DNA from 3 places in the Streptomyces sp. NPDC024687 genome. Region 2 is predicted to be linked to each of the others. Evidence: riboswitches for the same ligand, from Rfam matches in the RefSeq annotation. Region 2 holds a riboswitch; each other region holds the start of a gene.
What was found. Region 2 has a riboswitch for cobalamin ahead of ACZ39I_RS14160 (ribonucleoside-diphosphate reductase subunit alpha). Riboswitches for the same ligand answer to the same signal wherever they lie in the genome.
Positions count from the first base shown of each region.

Region 1 (7,880 bases), on a different contig from region 2:
GCCGACGGAGGCGAGGGCGCGCAGGGCCCAGTCGAGAAGGGGGGCGAGGGGGGCGTCCTGAGTGTTCGCCGCCTCGGGCTCCTCCACGGGCTCCGGCTGCGGGCCGTAGGGGATCTCGCAGCGCTCGGTGCGCAGTTCGGTGACGCGCTGCTCCAGGAGGTCCAGGAGCTGTTCGACGGGCACGGGGCCGGCGGACAGCTGCAGGAAGGACAGCACCTGGGGCATGGCCGAGACGACCTCGGCGACGGCGGCGGGCTCGCGGTCGCCGGGTTCCGGGAAGGCGAGCGACCAGGCGTCGAAGAGGGCGACCCAGCCGCGCAGTACGGCACTGTCGTCGCGGTCCCAGGCGCGCAGCCGCCAGCCAGGGCGGGCGCTGTCCCCGTGCACCTCGACGAGGCCGGCGAGGCGGGCGGTGTCCCAGTCGGCGCGGACCTGAGCGACGGTCAGACCCAGGGCCGCGGCCGCGCGAGCGGCGGATTCGTCGGAGAGGGTGCCGTTGCCGTCGGAGCCCGCGCCGTCCCTGCCGGGGCCCAGGGCGCCGTCGGCCCAGTGCGCCACGCGGGCCGCGTCGGCAAGACCGGAGCGCGCCATTCTGGCCAGTACCGCCGGGGCCGGTGTGCCCTCCGGGGGCCGCGGCGCGGGGCGCCGTGGGCGCCGTTGGTTCACTGCTGTGGGGGCGGCGGCCAGGGGTCGCGGGCGGACGAGTCGGAGCCTGGAGTCGCGCGGGATACGGGACGTCACGGGTGCAGTCTTCCGGTTGACGGTCCGAAAACCCAAACGGAATGTCACCGCGGGCGCCGGGGAGGGCCGGTGCCGGCGCCACGCGGAGGGGCATACACCGAGATCAGGCCAGTGGTACGGGCTTAAACGGAACCTGTGGGGCGGGGGCGCCCGAAGGTCACATCAGGGGGGTGAGGAAACGGCGCAGTGTCTCTTCGTAGGCGCTCGGGTCGGCGTTCCACATCGCCGCGTGGGGGGCCTGGCGGACCGTGTGGAGGGTGATCCGGTCGGGGTGGGTGGCGGCGAGACGGCGGGAGAGGTCCCAGGGGGCGAGCGTGTCGTCAGGGCCGTGGAATATCAGGGTGGGCGGCGGGGGCCGGTCGGGGCCGCTGTCTTCGGTCCGGTGCTCGGCCCTGTTCTCCTGGTTCGCGTACAGGCCGGTGCGGCCCTGTGCCGCGCGCACCGCGAGGGGCAGGAGGACACCGGGGGTGTGACGGGCCGTTGCGAGGGCGCGCAGGGTCCGCTCCCAGCTGAGGACCGGGGAGTCCAGGACGAGCCCCTTGACGTGGTCGCGCAGGCCCGAGCGGGCGGCGGCGCGCAGGGCCATGGTGGCGCCGGTGGACCAGCCGTGGAGCACGAGTTGGCGGGCGCCGTTGGCGACGGCGTAGCGCATCGCCGCGTCCAGGTCGCGCCACTCGGTCTCGCCGAAGTGGTTCAGGCCGTCCGGCGGGCGGGGGGCGCCGGTGTCGCCGCGGTGGGCGGGGGTGAGGACCGGGAAGCGGTGGCGGTGCAGGAACTCCATGATGTTCAGGGCGTGTTCGCGGGTCGCACCGAGGCCGTGCACCGCGATGACCCAGGTGTCCCTCGCGCCGGGCACGAACCAGGCGGGCAGGGAGCCGAGTTCGCCCGGGATGTCGATGTCGGTGTGGTCGAGGCCGAGGGCGGACTTCGGGTCGCCGACGTGCGTGGTCGGGGTGAGCCAGACCTTGTCGCCGGGTTTCAGGGTGCCGTGGGTGACGCGTTCCAGGCGGCGGACGACGGTGTCGGCGGAGTGCGGTTCCGTGGCGAGGACGGGGCCCACGACGGCGTGGGAGTCGTCGCCGGCGAGGCCGTAGGTGCCGGGGCGGAGGGCGGCGAGGTCCCGTGTGAGGGCGATGCGGCCCGCTGCGGTGGAGTGGACGGTGAGCCGGGGTTCGCCGGGCAGCGGGCGGCCCGCGGGCGCCTTCAGTCCGGCGTCGCTGGCGATCCTCCCGACGACGATTCCGGCGGCGCCGGCGGCCAGGGCTGCGGTGACGGCAGCGGCCGTCGCTTTGACAGTGCGCACGTCTTCAGTGTCGCGGGGGAGGCGGGGTGGGGCCAGTGGGCGGGTGCCTGTGCGGGTTCGGTTGCGGGTGCGGGTTCGGTGGGGGCGGGCGTTCTGCGCAGTTCCCCGCGCCCCTGAACGCCTGCGGCGGCCCCGGGTGGGCGTCCTGGCGCAGGTGACTGCAACCCCTTAGCGGCGCGGGGAACTGCGCGACCAGCCCCCACCGGCCCGCAGCCGCCCGACAACCCGACCCGGCACCCCCTAACCACGCTGCCCGTACCCCCGCAACCGCTCCCCCGCCTCCTCGACCTGTCGCTCCGTCAGGAGGTTCGGGGTCAGGCCCGGTACCGATCGGGCCGTGAGCCACAGGTGGCACATCCATTCCAGCTGGGCCGTGCGGTCGTAGGCCTGGGTGAGGGTGGAGCCGTAGGTGATCGTGCCGTGGTTCTGGAGGAGGCAGGCGGAGCGGTCGGCGAGGGCGTGGAGCATGTTCTCGGCCAACTCGTCGGTTCCGTAGGTGGCGTAGGGGGCGACCCGGACGGGGCCGCCGAGGGCGCCGGTCATGTAGTGGATCGGGGGGAGTTCGGGCACGAGCGTGGAGACGGCCGTGGCGTGCACCGCGTGGGTGTGGACGATCGCGCGGGCGTCGGTGTTGCGGTAGACCGCCAGGTGCATGGGGAGTTCGCTCGTGGGGACCAGGGTGCCCAGGACCTGACGGCCCTCCAGGTCGACGCCGGTCACGTCGTCCGGGGTGAGACGGTCGTAGGGGACGCCGGACGGGGTGACCAGGACCGTGTTCCCGACGCGCACCGAGACGTTGCCGGAGGTGCCGACGACCAGTCCTTCGGCGACCGTCCGGCGGGCCGTGTCGACCAACTCGCCCCACGCGTCCGCCTCGCCCGATGATTTCTGCCGTTCCTCAGCCATGCCGTGATCCTGCCAGGCGGGGCGCCAGGGGGCGCGTTTCCGGGCGTGCACACCTGGCAGCAGGCCAGAGCCAAGGGCGCCAGGTTCGTCTACGTCAAGGCGACCGAGTCGGCATCCTGCTCGGGGCGTACCACTTCGCACTGCCGGACAGCCTGGTCCGCGGACGGCCGGACCCTGCCGCCGGCACTGGACATCGCATACAACCCGTACGGCAAGAAGCAGAAGTGCCACGGCATGACCGATCAGGTCGTTCAGTGACGAGGTGAAGCGGCTCACCGGGCGCCGGCCGGTGAGCTACACGGTGACCAAAATCTCTTCAACGGGTCGGCACGACAGCTCAAGAGGTTCGCCGTCGGGGCGTAGCCATGGGGCGTACGGGTCGCGCGGGGGCCGCGGGGTTCGACGCGGGGATAGCAGAAGATTCCGGTCACCGTGCCGCCCGCCCCAGTTCACCTTCCGTTCATCCAGGTTACCTACCTTCAATCTGCCAATGACCTCGAACGATTGCCTGGGTAAATGGAAAACTTCTCGCTGATCCTCGCGATTGTGGTCGTCACCGCACTCGCGTTCGATTTCACGAACGGTTTTCACGACACCGCCAACGCGATGGCCACCACCATCTCGACCGGTGCGCTCAAGCCCAAGGTCGCGGTGGCCATGTCCGCCGTGCTGAACCTTGTGGGCGCCTTTCTCTCGGTGGAGGTCGCCAACACGATCTCCAAGGGTCTCGTCGACGAGACCGGCATCCGTCCCGAGGTCATCTTCGCCGCCCTGGTCGGCGCGATCCTCTGGAACCTGCTGACCTGGCTGGTGGGTCTGCCCTCCAGTTCCTCGCACGCCCTGATGGGCGGTCTGATCGGCGCCACCATCGCCTCGGCGGGCATGGGCGCGGTGCACGGCGACGCGCTCGTCACCAAGGTCCTCATCCCCGCCGTCGCCGCCCCGATCGTCGCGGGTGTCGCCGCCATGCTGGCCACCCGGCTCTCCTACACGCTGGGCAAGAAGGCCGACGGCAAGGCCGCCGCGAAGGGCTACCGCACCGGACAGATCGCCTCGGCCGGCCTGGTCTCGCTGGCCCACGGCACCAACGACGCGCAGAAGACGATGGGCATCATCACCCTCGCCCTGGTCGCCGGCGGCGTCGTCGCCCCCGACTCCGACCCGCCCACCTGGGTCATCCTCTCCGCGGGTCTCGCCATCGCGCTCGGCACCTACCTCGGCGGCTGGCGCATCATCCGCACCATGGGCAAGGGCCTGACCGACCTCCAGCCGCAGCAGGGCTTCGCCGCCCAGACCAGCGCGGCCACCGTCATCCTGGCCTCCTCCCACCTCGGCTTCTCCCTCTCCACCACGCACTCCGTCTCCGGTTCGGTGATGGGCGCGGGCCTCGGCCGCAAGGGCGGGGTCGTCCGCTGGTCGACGGCCACGCGGATGTTCGTGGCCTGGGGCCTGACGCTCCCGGCGGCGGCCCTGGTGGGCGCCCTGGCCGAGTCGGTCACGAACCTCGGCGACTGGGGTACGGCGCTCGTGGCGGTCTTCCTCGTCGCCTCCAGCGCGGCGATCTGGAAGATCTCCCGGCGCGAGGTCGTGGACGCGTCCAACGTCAACCACACCGACGAGCCGGCCGGCGTGGTGACCACGGCGATCGCCGCCGTGACCCCGCCGCCCACGGGCACCGTGACCGAGGGCCTCACCGCCACGATCCCGGCTCCGGCCCCCGCCCCGGCCGCCGCGACGGAACCGGCCGCCCCGCCGGCCGCCGTCTGAGCCCCCCTCCTAAGGAAGCCTCACCATGAAGATCGACTGGGAAGCACTCGGCTCCGTCTTCGGCGTCAGCCTCGTCGTCACCGTGGGCCTCGTGGCCCTGTTCACCCTCGGCATCATGGGCCTGTCCCGCCAGGAGCGGGCCACGGCCCAGGGCGGCTCGGCCACGCTCGCGGTCACCGGCGCCTACGCCTGCTTCGCGGCGTGCGCGGCGGCGGTGGCGTACGGGATCTCTCTGATCGTGGCCTGATCATGGCCTGACGGAACCCCGTCACTCGACGGCCGGGCGGGCGCGGAACTTCCAGTTCCGCGCCCGCCCGGCCGTCTTTCATGACCGGCGATGTGGGGTTCTGCACACTCTCCCGCCGCAGGTCAACAACAAGTTGACGGGTCTCGAAGGCCCGTGGTGGACTGCCGGAGCCATTTACGGCGGCAGAAGAGGAAGCCGGTGCGAATCCGGCGCGGTCCCGCCACTGTCACCGGGGTAGACAACCCCGGGAGCCAGGAACTCTCGCCGCCGGACTCGTCGAACCAGGGCGTGGACACCCTGAGTGAGGACATGACGCGATGCTCGCCTGCCGATCCACCAGCGGTACCCGGTACGTGAACGACCTTGTGATCGGCTGACCCGATGCGTGCCGATCGCGTTTTCGCGTACGGCGCCGCCGCCGGTCTGATCGGTGACCTTCTGCTCGGTGACCCCCGTCGTGGGCATCCGGTCGCCGCGTTCGGGCGGGCCGCCGGAGCCGTGGAGCGGGTGCTGTGGCGGGACCACCGGGGGTGGGGCGCGCTGCACACCGCCGTGTGCGTGGGCGGTGCGGTGGCGCTCGGCGCTGTCGCGGAGCATGTCGTACGTCCCTCCCGTGCTGCCTCCGTCGTGCTCACCGGCGCCGCCACCTGGGCCGTCGTGGGCGGGACTTCCCTCGTACGGGAGGCCCGGGTCATCGGGCGGGCGCTTGAGGCGGGGGACGTCGAGGCGGCCCGGGAGCGGCTGCCCCATCTGTGCGGGCGGGATCCGCAGGCCCTCGATGCCGACGGGATCGCCCGGGCGGTCGTGGAGTCCGTGGCCGAGAACACGTCCGACGCCGTCGTGGGGGCGCTGGTGTGGGGTGCCGTCGGCGGGGTGCCGGGGCTGCTCGCATTCCGGGCCGTGAACACGCTGGACGCCATGGTGGGGCACAAGTCGCCCCGGTACCGGCGTTTCGGGTGGGCTTCCGCCCGGCTCGACGACCTCGCCGGGTGGCCGGGGGCGCGGCTCACCGCCGTACTCGCCGCCGCGGCCGGAGACGATCCCCGGGGTGCCGTGCGGGCCTGGCGGGAGGATGCGCACAGGCATCCGAGCCCCAACGCCGGGCCCGTCGAAGCCTCGTTCGCGGGGGCACTGGGTGTCCGGCTCGGGGGGACCCTCTCGTACGCGGGGCGGGTCGAGCACCGGCCGGTGCTGCATCAGGAGGGGCGCGCCGTCGCCATGTACGACATCGAGCGTGCCGCGCGGCTGTCGCGGCGCGTCGGGCTGCTCGCGCTCGGCGTCGGTGTCGCCGCGCGGGCCTTCGTGAAGGGGCGCAGCGCATGAGTGGCGGAGGGCTTCTCGTCGCCGGTACCACCTCGGACGCCGGCAAGAGTGTCGTCACCGCGGGGATCTGCCGGTGGCTGGTGCGGCAGGGGGTGAAGGTCGCGCCGTTCAAGGCGCAGAACATGTCCCTCAACTCGTTCGTGACGAGGGAGGGCGCGGAGATCGGGCGGGCCCAGGCCATGCAGGCGCAGGCCTGCCGCATCGAGCCGACCGCGCTGATGAATCCCGTGCTGCTCAAGCCCGGTGGCGAGCAGAGCAGTCAGGTCGTGCTGCTCGGCAAGCCGGTCGGTGAACTGAGCGCCCGGGGCTATCACGGGGGGCGGCAGCAGCAGCTCCTCGGGACCGTGCTCGACTGTCTCGCCGAGTTGCGGGGCACGTATGACGCGGTGATCTGTGAGGGGGCGGGGAGCCCGGCCGAGATCAACCTGCGGCGGACCGACATCGTCAACATGGGGATCGCCCGCAACGCCGGGCTGCCCGTGCTGGTCGTGGGCGACATCGACCGCGGGGGCGTCTTCGCCTCCTTCTTCGGGACCGTCGCGCTGCTCTCGGAAGAGGACCAGAAGCTCGTCGCCGGGTTCCTGGTGAACAAGTTCCGGGGGGATGTCAGCCTCCTGGAACCCGGGCTCGACATGCTCCACGGACTCACCGGGCGGCACACCTACGGCGTGCTGCCCTTCCGGCACGGCCTCGGGATCGACGAGGAGGACGGGCTGCGGGTGTCCCTGCGGGGGACGGTCCGGGAGTCGAACACGGCTCCTCCCCTCGGGGAGGATGTGCTGCGGGTCGCCGTGTGCGCGATCCCGCTGATGTCCAACTTCACGGACGTCGACGCCCTGGCCGCCGAACCCGGTGTCGTGGTGCGGTTCGTGGACCGGCCCGAGGAACTGGCCGACGCCGACCTCGTCGTGATTCCGGGAACCCGTGGGACGGTACGGGCACTTCAGTGGCTGCGGGAGCGGGGGCTCGCGGAGGCCATCGGGCGCAGGGTCGCCGAGCAGCGGCCCGTCCTCGGCATCTGCGGCGGCTTCCAGATCCTCGGCGAGCACATCGAGGACGAGGTCGAGAGCCGCCAGGGGCACGTCGAGGGGCTCGGGGCCCTGCCCGTCAGGGTGCGGTTCGCGCGGGAGAAGACCCTGACCCGGCCGGAGGGCGAAGCCCTCGGCGAGCCCGTCGCGGGGTACGAGATCCATCACGGGGTCGCCGACATCCACGGGGGCCAAGCGTTCATCTCTGATGACAAAGGACACAGTCTGGACGGCTGCCGGGTCGGCCAGACCTGGGGGACCCACTGGCACGGCTCTCTGGAGTCGGACGGTTTCCGGCGGGCCTTCCTGCGGGAGGTGGCGGCCGCCGCGGGCCGCCGGTTCGTGCCGGCCCACGACACGTCGTTCGCCGCGCTGCGCGAGGAGCAACTCGACCGGCTCGGCGACCTGATCGAACAGCACGCGGACACGGACGCGCTGTGGCGGCTCATCGAGTCCGGCGCGCCGCAAGGACTGCCTTTCATTCCACCGGGAGCGCCCGCATGAGCACAGTGTTGTTGTTGTCCACCGCCGACACGGACCTGTTGGCGGCCCGGGCCGCTTCCGG
Region 1 covers NZ_JBVHLJ010000001.1:1,351,373-1,359,252, reverse strand. The annotation lists gene ACZ39I_RS06085 (hypothetical protein) at 1-741, opposite strand, end outside; gene ACZ39I_RS06080 (alpha/beta hydrolase) at 899-2,044, opposite strand; gene ACZ39I_RS06075 (class II aldolase/adducin family protein) at 2,285-2,950, opposite strand; partial or broken gene ACZ39I_RS06070 (hydrolase) at 3,104-3,251, shown strand; gene ACZ39I_RS06065 (inorganic phosphate transporter) at 3,467-4,717, shown strand; gene ACZ39I_RS06060 (hypothetical protein) at 4,743-4,964, shown strand; cobalamin riboswitch at 5,105-5,244, shown strand; gene ACZ39I_RS06055 (cobalamin biosynthesis protein) at 5,346-6,287, shown strand; gene ACZ39I_RS06050 (cobyric acid synthase) at 6,284-7,819, shown strand; gene cobN (cobaltochelatase subunit CobN) at 7,816-7,880, shown strand, end outside.
Region 1: linked by a shared signal. The riboswitch ahead of ACZ39I_RS06055 (cobalamin biosynthesis protein) and the one ahead of ACZ39I_RS14160 (ribonucleoside-diphosphate reductase subunit alpha) in region 2 are both predicted to bind cobalamin.

Region 2 (7,880 bases):
ACGCCCCAGGCGTTCGCGCCGTCCAGCCGGGCCGCCTCCTCCAGTTCTGCCGGGACCTGGGTGAGTCCGGCGCTGAGCGTGATGACCACGAAGGGCACCGCGCCCCACACCACGAGCAGCATGATCACGGCCAGGCCCTGGGGGCCGCTCGCGAACCAGTTGTGGCCGATCATCTCGACGCCGGGCAGCTTGCTGAGCAGCGCGTTGAGGATGCCGTAGTCCGCGTCGAACAGCCACTTGAAGACGGTGGTGGCGACGATGATCGGCATGCCCCAGCTGGCCACCAGGGCGATGTTGATCAGGGTCTTCACCCAGCCGGAGACCCGCTGGAGCAGCAGCGCGATCAGCATGCCGATGACCATGGTGAAGATGACGCAGCCGGCCGCGAAGACGATGGTCCGCACGACGACCGCCCAGAACTCGCTGTCGCCCAGCACGCCCGTGAAGTTGTCGAAGCCGACCCACTCGGCCGGCTGGAAGCCCCACAGCTGGGACTGCCCGAACTTCTGGAAGGACAGACCGACCAGACGGACCATCGGATAACCGAGGACCAGCACCAGGATCAGCAGGCAGGGGGCGAGCAGCAGCCAGGGCGTCGCGCTGAAGGTCCGCTTTCTGCCCGGTGGGGCCGGCCTGGACGGCGGGGGTACCGACATCGGCGGCGGCACCTCGGTGGGGGTGGTCGTGTCTGCGGCACTCATGGCGCGCTCCTCAGCGGTCCCTCTGGTCGTACGAGAGCGTTGCCCGCACGGTCCGGTCGTACGAAAGCGAAGTCCGCACGGTCGTACGGGAGGCAGGGCCCCGCCGGTGTCAACGGGGCCCTGCTGCCGGTCACTTGGTGTTGATGACCTTGTCGATCGCGGTGTCCGCGTCCTTCGCGGCGGCCTCGACCGACTTCTTGCCGGTTCCGATGTTCTGGAGCATGGTCTGCAGGACCTGCGCCTTCTCCACCTGGCCCCAGCCGGGCGCCATCGGCACGAACCAGTTGGACTCGGCCGCGGTGGCCGGGACCGCGGTCGCCGGGTCCTTCTTCAGGGTGGCGAGGTCGGTCTTGTTGTTGGGCAGGTTGCCCTTGGCGATCAGGCCCTTCTGGCCGGAGGGACCGGTGAAGGCGTTGATCCACTCGGCGGCGACGGCCTGCGCCTCCGACTTCACCGGGACGGCGAGGTCGGACCCGCCGAGGAAGACGGGCAGGTTCTTGCCGGACGGACCCGGCATCACGAAGTTCTCGAGGTTGTCCTTGAGCTTGCCGGTCTTGTCGTTCTTCGGGTCGGCCGAGGTCGCCCCCTCCCAGGCCGCGCCGAAGATCATGCCGGACTTGCCCTGGCCGTAGACGATGTAGCGGTCGGACTCGTCCTTGGTCTTGTCGCCGTGCATGTACTTGTCGACGACGTTCTTGAACTCGGTGAGGCCCTTGACCGATTCGGGCGAGGAGAGGTTGGCCTTCCACTGGCCGCCCGACTCGACCGCGATGGAGCCGCCGGCGTCGTAGACGAAGGACATGGCCGCGTACCAGTCACGGGTGGGCTGGTACCAGGCGGAGAACTTGTCGCCCTCCTTCTTCTGGACCTTGTCCAGGGCGGCGGTGAGTTCCGCGTAGGTCTTCGGGGTGGACTTGACGCCGACCGAGGCGAAGACGTCCTTGCGCCAGTTGCCGACCCGGCCGCCCGCGTAGTACGGGACGCCGTAGGTCTTGCCGTCGTAGGTCACCGAGGCCTTGAGGCCGTCGAGCCAGGCCGACGAGTTGGTGAACTTCGACGTGTCCAGAGGTGCGAAGGCGCCCTTGACCATGTAGCCGAGCATCTCGGTGTTGCCCATCTCGACGACGTCGGGGGCCTTGTCGGTGGCGAGGACCGCGTCGAGCTTGGTGTTCTTGTCCGGCCAGCCGTAGTACTCGTGGTTGATCTTGATGCCGGGGTGCTTCTTCTGGACCGCGGCGTCCGCGGCCTTCACCAGTCCGGGCCAGTTGTTCTGGGCGTCGACGGTGAGCCAGACGGTCAGCTCCTTGGCGTCCGCGCCGCTGTTGTCCGAACTTCCGCTGTCGCTGCCCCCACATGCCGCGACGGAGACCATCATGCCCGCGATGCCGATCGCGGCTGCCAGCTTGCGCTTCACGCCACCCTCCTCAGGGATGCCCACACCTCCCGCTCACGAGCCGGGACCTGGACCAATGGTGTAGACCAGTAGGGGGAGCTTGGACCAGACCAGAAGGCCTGTCAAGAGGTGCCGAAAAGGCCCTGACCAGCCGTTATGCGAGCTACATATGCAGGAACCATTACTAAAGAAGCCAGCGAAAACAGCGACGGCGGAGTACTCTCGTCCGCTATACCACTCACCTCTGTGGACTAGACCAAAAGAGGCGGCGACGGTATACAGAAGGGATCACGATGTGACCCGCATCCGGAGCCGGGAAGGCAGACCATGAGCAGCGACGTCAGCAGTGCGGAGACCGAGGGCGGGGCAGGCGTCCGTACCGCGCGCGTGCCCAAGTACTACCGCCTGAAGAAGCACCTGCTCGACATGACGGAGACGCAGTCGCCCGGTACGCCGGTACCGCCCGAGCGCACGCTCGCCGCCGAGTTCGACACCTCACGCACGACCGTGCGCCAGGCGCTGCAGGAACTCGTGGTCGAGGGGCGCCTGGAGCGGATCCAGGGCAAGGGCACCTTCGTCGCCAAGCCCAAAGTCTCCCAGGCGCTGCAACTCACCTCCTACACCGAGGACATGCGCGCCCAGGGTCTCGAACCCACCTCGCAGCTCCTGGACATCGGCTACATCACCGCCGACGACCGGCTCGCCGAGCTCCTCGACATCACCGCCGGCGGCCGGGTGCTGCGCATCGAGCGCCTGCGCATGGCCAACGCCGAGCCGATGGCCATCGAGACGACCCACCTCTCCGCCAAGCGCTTCCCGGCCCTGCGCAGGTCGCTGGTCAAGTACACCTCGCTCTACACAGCGCTCGCCGAGGTCTACGACGTCCACCTCGCCGAGGCCGAGGAGACCATCGAGACCTCCCTGGCCACCCCGCGCGAGGCCGGCCTGCTCGGCACCGACGTGGGCCTGCCGATGCTGATGCTGTCCCGCCACTCGATCGACAGGACGGGCGAACCGGTGGAGTGGGTGCGGTCGGTGTACCGCGGGGACCGCTACAAGTTCGTGGCCCGCCTCAAGCGGCCGGTCGACTAGCGCCCTAGGAGTTCCCTGGGAGTGCCCAGCAGGCGTGCTTCACAGAATCGACATACCGATATGCGGACGAGGTCTTCCGCTCCCATGACACCAGCGCCTAGATTGCCTGCGCATTGCAGGTGATCAGCGCTGATCAGTGAGGGGCAGGAGTCGCGACATGTCGGATGCACCTGAAGTCGGACCACCGGTGGTGACGCCGGTACGGGTGGTCATCGCCCTCTGCCTGTTGGCCCCGTTCGTGGCGATGCTGTGGGTCGGCTCGTACGCCAAGGTCGACCCCACATTCATCGGCATCCCGTTCTTCTACTGGTACCAGATGCTGTGGGTGCTGATCTCCACCGCGCTGACGATGATCGCGTACCAGCTGTGGCAGCGTGACCAGCGTGCCCGTCGTGGAGGTACCAAGTGAACGACGGCGTCAACGGTGTTGCTCTCACCGTCTTCATCCTCTTCTTCCTGGCCGTCACGGTCATGGGTTTCCTGGCCTCGCGCTGGCGCAAGGCCGAGAACGAGCACAGCCTCGACGAATGGGGCCTGGGCGGCCGCTCGTTCGGCACCTGGATAACCTGGTTCCTGCTCGGTGGCGACCTCTACACGGCGTACACCTTCGTCGCGGTCCCCGCGGCGATCTACGCGGCGGGCGCGGCCGGCTTCTTCGCGGTGCCGTACACCATCCTGGTGTACCCGCTGATCTTCACGTTCCTGCCGCGGCTGTGGTCGGTCTCCCACAAGCACGGATACGTCACGACCTCGGACTTCGTGCGCGGCCGCTTCGGCTCGAAGGGGTTGTCGCTGGCGGTGGCGGTCACCGGCATCCTCGCGACCATGCCGTACATCGCGCTCCAACTGGTCGGCATCCAGGCGGTCCTGGACGTCATGGGCATCGGCGGCGGCGAGAACACGAACTGGTTCGTCAAGGACCTGCCGCTGCTGATCGCCTTCGGTGTCCTCGCGGCCTACACGTACTCCTCCGGCCTCCGGGCCCCCGCGATGATCGCGTTCGTGAAGGACACGCTGATCTACATCGTCATCGCGGTGGCGATCATCTACATCCCGATCAAGCTGGGCGGCTTCGACGACGTCTTCGGCGCGGCGAGCGAGAAGTACACGGCGGCCAAGGCGGGCGGCCTCGTCCCGCTGGAGGCGGGCCAATGGACGTACGCCACGCTGGCGTTGGGCTCCGCGCTCGCGCTGTTCATGTACCCGCACTCGATCACCGCGACGCTCTCCTCGCGCAGCCGTGAGGTGATCCGCCGCAACACCACGATCCTGCCGCTGTACTCCCTGATGCTGGGCCTGCTCGCGCTGCTCGGCTTCATGGCGATCGCGGCCGGGGTCAAGGTCACCAACCCGCAGCTGGCGATCCCGCAGCTGTTCGAGGACATGTTCCCGGACTGGTTCGCGGGCGTGGCCTTCGCGGCGATCGGCATCGGCGCGCTGGTCCCGGCGGCCATCATGTCCATCGCGGCCGCGAACCTGTTCACCCGCAACATCTACAAGGACTTCATCAAGCCGGACGCCACGCCCGCTCAGGAGACCAAGGTCTCCAAGCTGGTCTCGCTCCTGGTGAAGGTCGGCGCGCTGGTCTTCGTCCTCACCATGGACAAGACGGTGGCCATCAACTTCCAGCTGCTGGGCGGCATCTGGATCCTGCAGACCTTCCCGGCCCTGGTCGGCGGCCTGTTCACCCGCTGGTTCCACCGCTGGGCCCTGCTCGCCGGCTGGGCGGTCGGCATGGTCTACGGCACGGTCGCTGCGTACGGCGTCGCCTCCCCGACCCAGAAGCACTTCGGCGGCTCGGCCAAGGAGATCCCGGGCATCGGCGAGATCGGTTACATCGGCCTGACCGCGTTCGTGCTCAACCTGGTCGTCACGGTGGTCCTGACCTTCGTGCTGAAGGCGCTGAAGGCTCCCGACGGCGTGGACGAGACCAGCCCGGAGGACTACACGGCGGACGCGGGCGACCCGGGGGTCCAGACGGAACTCCCGCCGGCGACAGCGAGTTCGGTCCACTAGTCACGGAGTCGGGCGGGCCGTCGGAGAAGTCGTCCGGCGGCCCGTTGTCGTACCCATCGGGCACACTCACCGGCATGGACATCGTGATCCGGGCCGCGGAACCCGCCGAGTACGAGACCCTCGGCGAGATCACCGCCCAGGCCTATCTCCAGGACGGCCTCCTGCTGTTCGGCGAGAGCGACTGGTACCTCGAAGAGCTCAGGGACGTGGCCAAGCGGGCCGCCGCCGCGGACGTGTTGACGGCCGTGGCGGACGACACCGTCCTCGGCACCGTCACCTTCGTCCCCTCCGGCGGCCCCCTGGCCGACCTCGCCCGCCCCGGCGAGGCGGAGATCCGCATGCTCGCGGTGGCTCACGCGGCCCGCGGCAGAGGCGTGGGACAAGCCCTCGTCCAGGCCTGCATCGAGCGCGCCGGGACCGCGGCCACCACCGGCATCGTCCTGTGCACCCAGCCCACGATGCACACCGCCCACCGCATCTACGAACGTCTCGGTTTCACCCGCGCCCCCGAGCGCGACTGGAAGCCGATCCCCGGCGACGAGTTCACGCTTCTCGCCTATGAGTTGACGCTCTGAAGTCACCGCGACACAACATATGGGCCTGCTTTCCTCACCCGGCACAAGATGTATGCTCATGCTCGCTGTCGCCGCAGGGGAATCCGGTGCGAATCCGGAACTGTCCCGCAACGGTGTACTCATGCGCGCATAAGCGCACATGAGTGTCAGTCCGAGGACCTGCCGACAGCCGCCCGCGCCACACCGGCCCGGGTGTCATGACGTCCGGGCCTCGTGGAATGGGCCGGTGGACGCGACGCCGTGCGCGCTCGTGTGCTGCCCCCTGCCCTCCGCAAGGCCCCCGTGCCCAGCGAGGGAGTGCCCCACGTGACCATCGCGCCGGCCGATCCGGCCTCAGTGACCGAGCGGACCGCACAGCAGGACCACGACGGCCCCGGTGCCGCCCTGCTGCGGACCCTGACCACGCTGACCGCCGACCTCCCCGACGCCGACCCCGGCCGGGTCGCCGCCGCCGCGCTGCGGGGCCGTTCCTCGCGTGCGGCTTCCCCCGAAATGGCCGTGGAGTTGCGCGAGCTGGCCACCGAGGCGGCGGCCGGCCTCATCTCCGAGGACCCCGCGTACAGCAGGCTGGCGGCCCGGCTGCTGACCGTCTCCATCGCCGCCGAGGCCGCCTCGCAGGGCGTCACCTCGTTCACCGGCTCGGTCGCCGTCGGCCACCGCGAGGGTCTCATCGCGGACCGGACCGCCGAGTTCGTGCGCATCCACGCCGAGCGGCTCGACGCGCTGGTCGACACCGGGGCCGACGACCGCTTCGGCTACTTCGGCCTGCGCACCCTGTACAGCCGCTACCTCCTGCGGCACCCGATCACCCGCAAGGTCATCGAGACCCCCCAGCACTTCATGCTCCGGGTGGCGTCCGGGCTCGCCGAGGACGACACCCTGCGCGCCCTGGACGAAGTCGCCGCGCTCTACCGGCTCATGAGCCGTCTCGACTACCTTCCCTCCTCCCCCACCCTCTTCAACTCCGGCACCCGGCACCCCCAGATGTCGTCCTGCTACCTCCTGGACTCCCCCAAGGACGAGCTGGACTCCATCTACGACCGCTACCACCAGGTCGCCCGGCTCTCCAAGCACGCCGGCGGCATCGGCATCGCCTACTCCCGCATCCGCTCCCGCGGTTCGCTGATCCGCGGTACCAACGGGCACTCCAACGGCATCGTCCCGTTCCTGAAGACCCTCGACGCCTCGGTGGCCGCCGTGAACCAGGGCGGCCGGCGCAAGGGCGCGGCCGCGGTCTACCTGGAGACCTGGCACTCCGACATCGAGGAGTTCCTGGAGCTCAGGGACAACACCGGTGAGGACGCCCGTCGTACGCACAACCTGAACCTCGCGCACTGGGTGCCGGACGAGTTCATGCGCCGGGTGAACGCGGACGCCGAGTGGTCGCTCTTCTCGCCGGCCGACGTGCCCGAGCTGGTCGACCTGTGGGGTGAGGAGTTCGACGCGGAGTACCGCAAGGCCGAGGCCGCGGGGCTCGCGAAGAAGACGATCCCCGCGCGTGACCTCTACGGCCGGATGATGCGCACCCTGGCGCAGACCGGCAACGGCTGGATGACCTTCAAGGACGCCGCCAACCGCACGGCCAACCAGACGGCGCTGCCGGGCCACACCGTCCACTCCTCCAATCTCTGCACGGAGATCCTGGAGGTCACGGACGACGGGGAGACGGCGGTCTGCAACCTGGGGTCGGTGAACCTCGGCGCGTTCGCCGACACGACGACCGGCGACATGGACTGGGAGCGGCTCGACGCCACCGTCCGCACCGCCGTGACCTTCCTCGACCGGGTCGTCGACATCAACTTTTACCCGACCGAGCAGGCGGGCCGTTCCAACGCCAAGTGGCGTCCCGTCGGCCTCGGCGCGATGGGCCTGCAGGACGTCTTCTTCAAGCTGCGCCTGCCCTTCGACTCCCCCGAGGCCAAGCGGCTCTCCACCCGGATCGCCGAGCGGGTCATGCTCGCCGCGTACGAGGCCTCCGCCGACCTCGCCGAGCGCAGCGGCCCGCTGCCGGCCTGGGAGAAGACCCGTACGGCACAGGGGGTTCTGCACCCCGACCACTACGCGACGGACCTCACCTGGCCCGAGCGCTGGGCGGCACTGCGC
Region 2 covers NZ_JBVHLJ010000003.1:501,120-508,999, reverse strand. The annotation lists gene ACZ39I_RS14190 (carbohydrate ABC transporter permease) at 1-701, opposite strand, end outside; gene ACZ39I_RS14185 (extracellular solute-binding protein) at 832-2,115, opposite strand; gene ACZ39I_RS14180 (GntR family transcriptional regulator) at 2,422-3,186, shown strand; gene ACZ39I_RS14175 (DUF3311 domain-containing protein) at 3,344-3,595, shown strand; gene mctP (monocarboxylate uptake permease MctP) at 3,592-5,202, shown strand; gene ACZ39I_RS14165 (GNAT family N-acetyltransferase) at 5,277-5,777, shown strand; cobalamin riboswitch at 5,830-5,958, shown strand; gene ACZ39I_RS14160 (ribonucleoside-diphosphate reductase subunit alpha) at 6,084-7,880, shown strand, end outside.

Region 3 (7,880 bases), on a different contig from region 2:
ATAAATCGAACACATGATTGAATCCGGGCATGCGATCGTTCCCCGACGACCTCGCCCGGGCAGAGCGGGACTGGAGTGCCACCTACCGGCAGCTCGCCGAGCGCCCCGGGCGCACGGAGCTGCGCCGACGCCTGTACCGGCTGTCGGCCCAGGTGTTCTTCCATCCCCACTGGCAGCGGGGCCGCCCACGCCCGGCCGAGTGGCGGGAACTGCGCGATCCGGGGCGCCCGTCCGTCGCGGACATCGGCGAACGGCTCGACCGATGACGGATCGACATGCGGGACCGTACGTCCCGGACGATCCTGAAGACATGTCCGGACCGATCCGCGTGATCGTGCACCCCCCGTCCCCCACCGGCGGCCGCCGCGTCCGCGTGGACGGCGAGATCCTCGGCCTGGCCCACAACCTGACCGACGTCGCCGAGTTCCTCCGCAGGGCAGGCCTGGAGATCGACGCGGCGGAGGTGGCGCAGTCGTCGTGGATCGAGTGGAAGGGGGGCGGACCGGAGTGGTGGGGGGTGGAGGGGTGAGGCCCAGGCCGAAATCACGGAGTACCGGGAAGAGTGAGGCGTTGCTTCCTGGCGAACGGACCTACCACTTACGCCACTTGTCCGTGAGCTGGTATCGCCCCAGTCCGTGGCGGGTCGTCAGCGCGACTACGACGACGCCGTGTTCGGTGAGCGACTCGTCGATGTAGTCGCACAACTCCTCACGCTCGCCGGTCCCGACTCACCAGGCTTGCCACGTTCCGCGTCTCGTGGTCGACCAGGACGAAACCGCCACCCTCCGGGTTCTCCACATGCACGGGCGGGCTCGGCCTTGCACCGAGCCCGCCGTTCCAACTCCACCCGTTCCTGATCGCTCGCTGTGACGCTCACCCTGTTCGGCGTACGTCGTTGCCCGCGAACCTCAGGACCGGAGCCGGACCTGTGTCACGCCACCGGCTGGCGCTGCAGTGTCAGCACTCCCGGCCGGTACGGCAGGAGGCCGTAGTCCCCGCCGTCGGTGCTAGGGTCGCGCCCCTGGTAGAGGAACTGCAGATTGCAGGGGTCGATGGTCTTGGTCTGGTCGGGGTTGGTGCGAACCAGATCACCGTGACTGATGTCGTTGGTCCAGGTCGCGCCGCTGTTGGCCTTGCCGGCGAAGGGGCTGGTCACGGTGTTGGCCTGCGCTGACGGTGTCCAGGTGCCGTTGAGGCTGGTGGCCGTGAACGCGCGGAAGTAGCGACCGTACCCCGTGTAATTCTGGGCCTCGACGATCATGAGGTACTGGTTCTGGCCCTGGACCTTGTAGACCTCCGGCGCCTCGAACAGGTCGAGCGACGATTCGCTCATGATCTTCGTGTACGAACCGAAGGTGCCCGGGAAGTTGCCGATGGGCATGCTGGCGCGGTAGATGCCGCCCTCGTCGTCAGCGAAGAACATGTACATGTTCGTGTCGTCGCCGATGAGGGTCACGTCGAGTGGGCCCCTCTTCCGCGTCGTGCCGTCGGGATTCACAACGTCCGGGAGGGTGGTCGTGAAGAGATCCTGCTGCGGGCCCCAGCCGTTGGGGTTGGTGGGGTCGGTCGAGGTGCGGTAGGAGAAGCTGTAGGGCCAAGCCCCGTTGTAGGCGAGCACCCAGAGGTTCTTCGGGGCGAAGTAGAACAGCGTTGGCGCGATGCCGTCGAAGGGGATCGTGGTCTGGGTGGCGGTGGCCATGTCGGACCAGTTCGTGAAGGGGCTGAAGGTCGCCAGTCCCCAGCGACCGTCGTTACCGGCGAGGTTGTTGTGCGACGTGGCATAGACGACGTGCTTGCCGTTGTAGACGACGCTGGTGAAGTCCTTCAGTGCGGACCACCCTGCCTTCGGCTGCGCCAACGGGCCGGTCGATGTCCACCGGTAGGTCGACGGAAGAGCACACGAGTTGCTCGCCCCGGCCAAGCCGGTCCACTTCTGGTTGGTGCCGCCGTGGCACGACCAGATCTGCACCGCCGTGCCGTTGGCCTTGCCCCAGCCCGCGGCCTCCAGGCACAGCCCGGACCGCACGCCGACGATCGTGCCGTCGGCGTTCACCCGCCACTGCTGGTTGTCACTGCCGTTGCACGACCAGATCTGCACCGGGGTCCCGTTCGTGGTACCGCCGCCCCGGACATCCAGGCACTTGTTGCCGTACACGGTCAGCTGGTTGCTGTCCGTCAACGTCCACTGCTGGTTGATCCCACCGTGGCAGTCCCAGATCTGCACGTTCGCGCCGTCGGCCTGGCTGAAGCCCGACACATCGAGACACTTGCCGGAATCAACACCGCGCACGTCGCTGGTGGTGGCCGCCTGAGCCGGGCCGGTGGCGAGCAGCGCGGCCAGCGCGGCCAGGGCCGCGACCACGGCAGCGAGCACCGCAGGCGGACGTCTGCGGCTGAAAATTCGTCTGTGCATAAGGACCTCGTCATCCTTGAGCAAGCGACTCCGGTGTTCGACATGGCGAACATGGGTCGAAGTTTCGAGCAACTGGATAATAGGGTTCCGGTGATCAGCGTCAATACCTCTCGCAGAACTCGCGGGCAGAAACGTTCGCAGGCTGAAACCAGGCGGCTTCAAGTCCCGTGGTTGTACGGGCCTTTGGCGTGAGGGGCAGAGCGGTCGTCTGTGGTGCGGGGAGCGTCGAGAACTCGCCGAGCTGGGTGCGAGTGGCCGGGCGAGCAGTCCTGCTCATCCCGCACCGCACCGCACCGCAGCGACGCGGCCCATGAGGGCGCTGCCCGGCGACTACCGCAAGATCCAGGCGATCGTGCGGGAGGCCGACGGCCCGGTGCAGGTCAGGGCAGTCGGCGAACGGCTGGGCCTGGACGCCTCGGTGCGCGGCAAGCTGGAGCCGCTGCGGACGAAGATGACCAAGCTCGCCGACCGCGGCCGGCTGCACAAGCGTCCCGACGGCGGCCTTGTCCACACCGCCCGCCTGCCGCTGTCGAGTGCCACCCTGAACTGGCTCGCCGATCTGATACGCGGCCACTGCGAGAAGATCAGCTCACGGTGGCGGCCCTGCCCTCGGGGAAGACCGCCGCCATCGTGCTCGCGGTACTGCGCTGTGGTGGCGGGGTGGTGCCGTTGGACGGCACGCTGATCCGCACCCGGCGGCGCACCGGCAAAGAGAACCGGAAGAACCACTCCGACAAGGGCAAATGCCATGGCCTGCTCGTCATCGCGCTCACCGACGACCGCGGCCGACTGCTCCGGGTCTCGGCGGCCCGGCCCGGACGCACGGTCGGCGACACCGCCCGCCAGGGCCCGAAGCCACCGTTGGCGACCTCGAGATACATCCGCTTCAGCAGCCGCCGGGCAGCTCTCTGCCGGCCACATGCGTACGGACCGCCAGGACCAGTTCGTCATCGGTCACCCCGGCATCCTCAGCGACGCGGGTCCTCCTGTCGATGCCACCCCCACGGCGGCGAGTTGTCAGTCGATGAGTTCACGGATCGCCGCCAGGAGGTTGAACACCGCCGGCAGGAGGAAGACGCAGCCGAAGGCGATCCACACCCACCCTGCTCTACGGTGCCCGCGGCTCGGGGGTGGTGCCGGGATGAGCCGGTCACCGGCCCTCATCGTCTCGCTCGGTGCGAGCACGTTGCGCCCCGTGCTGCGCTGCCGTCGCCCCAGCCATATGAAGACGATCGCGGCCATGGCCGTGAAGGCCGCCAGTTGGAGATGCTCACCCGGTGTGTCGGCACCAGCAAGCGTCACGGCCACGTACGACAAGGTCCCCCCAAAGGATCACGGTGCATGGATCACCTCACGGCGGCACCACCGTGTCAAGCGAGTTGAGCAGCGCTCACGCCTCCTGGACTAGAGCTGGTCCCGCCACCACGGCACGCCGAGATTGTCGACCTGGATGACCTTCGCCCGCCGCAGAATCTCGTCGTCGAGGGGGGTCAGGACAGCGCGCAACTCTCGGGCGCTCTTCTTGGGCAGGGCGTGCAGAACGGCTTCGAGGTGATCGCGGAAGTAGCCCACGTCACAACAGCCGGGAATGCCGCATCGCTGCGCTGTCGTCGGGTCCGCGATCAGCCTGAGCGGTCCGTGGGCAAGAGTTTTCCAGCGCCGGAACGCTTCAACCGTGTCCTCGAGGAAGGAGCGGGATCGTTCGAGGCGGCGCAGATCGGCCATGCAGCGTGCGGAGAGGCCGTCGATGGCCGGGTACCGTCGCGGGCTCACGCGACGGATCGGCAGTTCAGCCCTCAGGGCTGAGGGGCGCCTACGCGGCACGGCCCTTTCGGTTGTCGGTCATAGGGGCACGGTACACAGGCATGGTGACGGATGCCCGGTCTTTCAGTGCCGCTGAACTGCCCCTGCCCCACAGGAATCCGGAGTCGTCCCCCAGGGCCTCGCCTGCCCCGCCCCCTCACGACACCTGCTGCAACAGCCCCCGTACCGCCTCGTCCACCACCCGGTACCGCACCACCCGCCCCTCCTTCTCGCCCGCCACGACCCCGGCCGCCCGCAGCAGCCGTAGCGCCTGGGACACGGCCGGGTCGTTCATGCCGGTCGCGATCGCGAGGTCGGAGACGGCCAGGGGGCCGGTCCGGTACAGGGCGAGCAGCAGGGCGAGACGGTTGGGGTCGGCCAGGAGGGCGAAGCGGTCGGACCAGGTGCGGACGTGTCCCGGGTCGCCGATCGCGGCGATGGCGTCGCACACCCGGTGTCCGTCGATCGTGCGGCGGTCGGCTCGGTCGGCCGGGACGAGGTGCATGGCGCACATCCTCGCAGGCGGCTCTGTGTGATCTTCCATACCTGCGCAGGTGTGCAGCTATGCAGGAACCCCCGTCCCCGCCTACGGTGGGCGGGCCGTGGTGCTCGGGAAGCCGGTGACGACCCCTCAAAGGTCCATTCCGGTGCGGCCCTCGCCACTGTGATCGGGGAGTTCCCCTCCCACGTCCCTCACGGGACAGCCACTGGCCCTCACCATCAGGCCGGGAAGGCGGGCAGGGAAACGTACGACCCGTAAGCCAGGAGACCGGCCACGGCAGCTCACGCGTTCATCCACGAGGTGCTGGAGTGACCACCGTATGACTGATCCTGCGCTGCCCGAGACTGCGCGGCCCGAGACCGCCCTGCACGAGACCGCCGCCGCCCCCGTCTCCTTCCGCTGGCGTCGCGAGGACACCGTCAAGACGGTCGGTCTGATGGCCGCGATAGCCGCCCTGCACGTCGTCGCCTTCGGCATCCTCTTCCTGCTCGTCGTCCCCGAGCACTACGAGGTGGGCGACAAGGCCTTCGGCATCGGACTCGGCATCACCGCCTACACCCTCGGGATGCGGCACGCCTTCGACGCCGACCACATCGCCGCGATCGACAACACCACGCGCAAGCTGATGGCGGACGGCAAGCGGCCGGTGTCCGGGGGGTTCTGGTTCGCGCTCGGGCACTCCAGTGTCGTGGTCGTGCTCGCCGCGCTGATCGCCGGCGGCACCCAGCTGGCCGGCAAGGTCATGAACGAGGGGTCAAGTACCCACCAGGTGCTCGGGTTTCTCGGTACGACGGTCTCCGGGTCGTTCCTCTATCTCATCGCCGCCCTCAACCTGGTCGCCCTGCTGGGCATCCTGAAGGTCTTCCGGGCGATGCGGGCGGGGACGTACGACGAGAAGGAGCTGGAGCAGCATCTCGACTCGCGCGGCTTCATGAACCGGATCCTCGGCCGGCTCACCAAGTCCATCACCCGGCCGGGGCAGATGTTCCCGCTGGGCTTCCTGTTCGGGCTCGGCTTCGACACGGCCACGGAAGTGACCCTGATGGTGATGGCCGGGTCGGGGGCGGCCGCGGGCCTTCCCTGGTACGCCATCCTCTGCCTGCCGCTGCTCTTCGCCGCCGGCATGAGCCTGTTCGACACGCTCGACGGCACGTTCATGAACTTCGCCTACCAGTGGGCCTTCTCCAACCCCGTCCGCAAGGTCTTCTACAACCTCGCCATCACCGGGCTGTCCATCGCGGTCGCCTTCTTCATCGGCACGATCGAGCTCGTCGGCGTCCTGCACGACAAGCTCGACCTCACCGACGCCCTCACCACCTGGATCGCCGACATCGACCTCGACAACGTCGGCTACGTCATCGTCGGCCTGTTCGTGGTGGTGTGGGCGGCGGCGATCGCCTACTGGCGGCTCGCGAAGGTGGAGCAGCGGTGGAGCGTCAGCAGTTCCTGAGGGACCGCTGGGACCGCGCCGCGAGAGGCTAGGCCCCCTCCACCGCCGTCAGCCACAGCTTCACGTACCGCTCCACGTCGACGCCCAACGCCACGTCCACGAGGGTCACTTCACGCTCGCCCTCGTGGATCTCGGACTCACCGGGACGGCGGCGGCGGTCGACGACGGTCTGGCCGCGCGTCGGGCCGGGGGCGAGGCTCACCTCCACCGGCAGCAGCTCGGTGGTCAGCCCCTCCGGGTCGACGACCGCGCACACCGCGCCCGCGTCGCCGAGGCCACCGGTGGGGGTGGGGTCACCGGAGGTGGCCGGGTCGCGGTGGGCGAGGAGGTCCCCGGCCATGCGCAGGCTGGGCTCCGAACTCGCCCGCAGCCGCTGGACGTCGGCGGCGGGGACGATGACCCGCTCGAACACGTCCAGGCCGTACATCGTGATCGGGACCCCGGCGGTGAGCAGCACGGCGGCCGCCTCGGGGTCGTGCCAGACGTTGAACTCCGCGACGGGGGTGGCGTTCCCGGTCGCCACCGCGCCGCCCATGAACACGATCCGCTCGATGTTCCGCACCACGTCGGGGTGGGTGCGGAGCAGCAGGGCGATGTTCGTCAGGGGCGCGGTGGGGATGAGGGTGACCGGCGTCGGGGAGGCGAGGATCTCCCGCCTGAGCAGGGTCACGGCGTCGACGTCCACCGCGACCCGGGTCGGCGCGGGCAGCCCCAGGTCACCCATGCCGTCCAGCCCGTGCACGTGGTGCGCGGCACGCACCGGCTCGATCAGCGGCCGCGCGGCACCCCGGGCGACGGGGATGTCCCCGGCCCCGGCCTGCTCAAGGACGGTCAGCGTGTTGCGCACGACGCCGTCGACGTCGGTGTTCCCGGCGACACAGGTGACCGCGCGCAGATCGATGGCCGGGTGCCGTACGGCGAACAGCAGGGCCAGGGCGTCGTCGACACCGGTGTCGCAGTCGATGATCACCGGGATGGGCTGACCGGTCACGGCGGGGTCCTTTCGTCACTGGCGGTACGGATCGACCTTACGCAGCCGCCCAGAGTTCGGCCCCGCGATCACCGCGGCGGGCAGCGATCTGTTCCAGCAGCTCGCCGACCGGCACGGCTCCCGGCCTACGCCCGTCCCGCAGCCGTACGGCCGCACAGCCCGCGTCGGCCTCCCGCTCCCCGATCACCGCCTGGTACGGCACGAGGCGTGCGGCGCGGACGCGGGCGCCGAGGGTGCCGTGGCCGGGGGCGGAGAGTTCGGCCCGGATGCCGCGTGCTTCGGCCCGCCGTACGAGCTCATGGGCCCGTTCCTCCTGTGCCTCCGCGACCGGCAGGACCATCAGCTGCACGGGGGCGAGCCACACCGGGAAGGCGCCGCCGTGTGCCTCGATGAGATGGGCGACCGCCCGCTCCACGCTGCCGATGATGCTGCGGTGGACCATCACCGGGCGGTGTTTGGCGCCGTCGGGGCCGATGTAGTGGAGGTCGAAGCGTTCGGGCTGGTGGAAGTCGATCTGGACGGTGGAGAGGGTGGACTCGCGGCCGGCGGGGTCGGTGATCTGCACGTCGATCTTGGGGCCGTAGAAGGCGGCCTCGCCCTCGACGGACTCGTGGTCGACGCCGTCGAGGACCTCTTCGAGGAGGGCGGTGGCGCGGCGCCAGAGTTGCGGGTCGGGGACGTACTTGCCGGAGTCTCCCGGGAGCGACAGTCGGTACCTGGC
Region 3 covers NZ_JBVHLJ010000005.1:338,007-345,886, reverse strand. The annotation lists gene ACZ39I_RS21705 (hypothetical protein) at 30-266, shown strand; gene ACZ39I_RS21700 (hypothetical protein) at 311-529, shown strand; gene ACZ39I_RS21695 (non-reducing end alpha-L-arabinofuranosidase family hydrolase) at 932-2,413, opposite strand; gene ACZ39I_RS21690 (hypothetical protein) at 2,724-3,098, shown strand; gene ACZ39I_RS21685 (hypothetical protein) at 3,431-3,721, opposite strand; gene ACZ39I_RS21680 (hypothetical protein) at 3,818-4,186, opposite strand; gene ACZ39I_RS21675 (ArsR/SmtB family transcription factor) at 4,374-4,721, opposite strand; cobalamin riboswitch at 4,803-5,008, shown strand; gene nicT (Nickel transporter NicT) at 5,038-6,168, shown strand; gene ACZ39I_RS21665 (nucleoside hydrolase) at 6,197-7,159, opposite strand; gene thrS (threonine--tRNA ligase) at 7,197-7,880, opposite strand, start outside.
Region 3: linked by a shared signal. The riboswitch ahead of nicT (Nickel transporter NicT) and the one ahead of ACZ39I_RS14160 (ribonucleoside-diphosphate reductase subunit alpha) in region 2 are both predicted to bind cobalamin.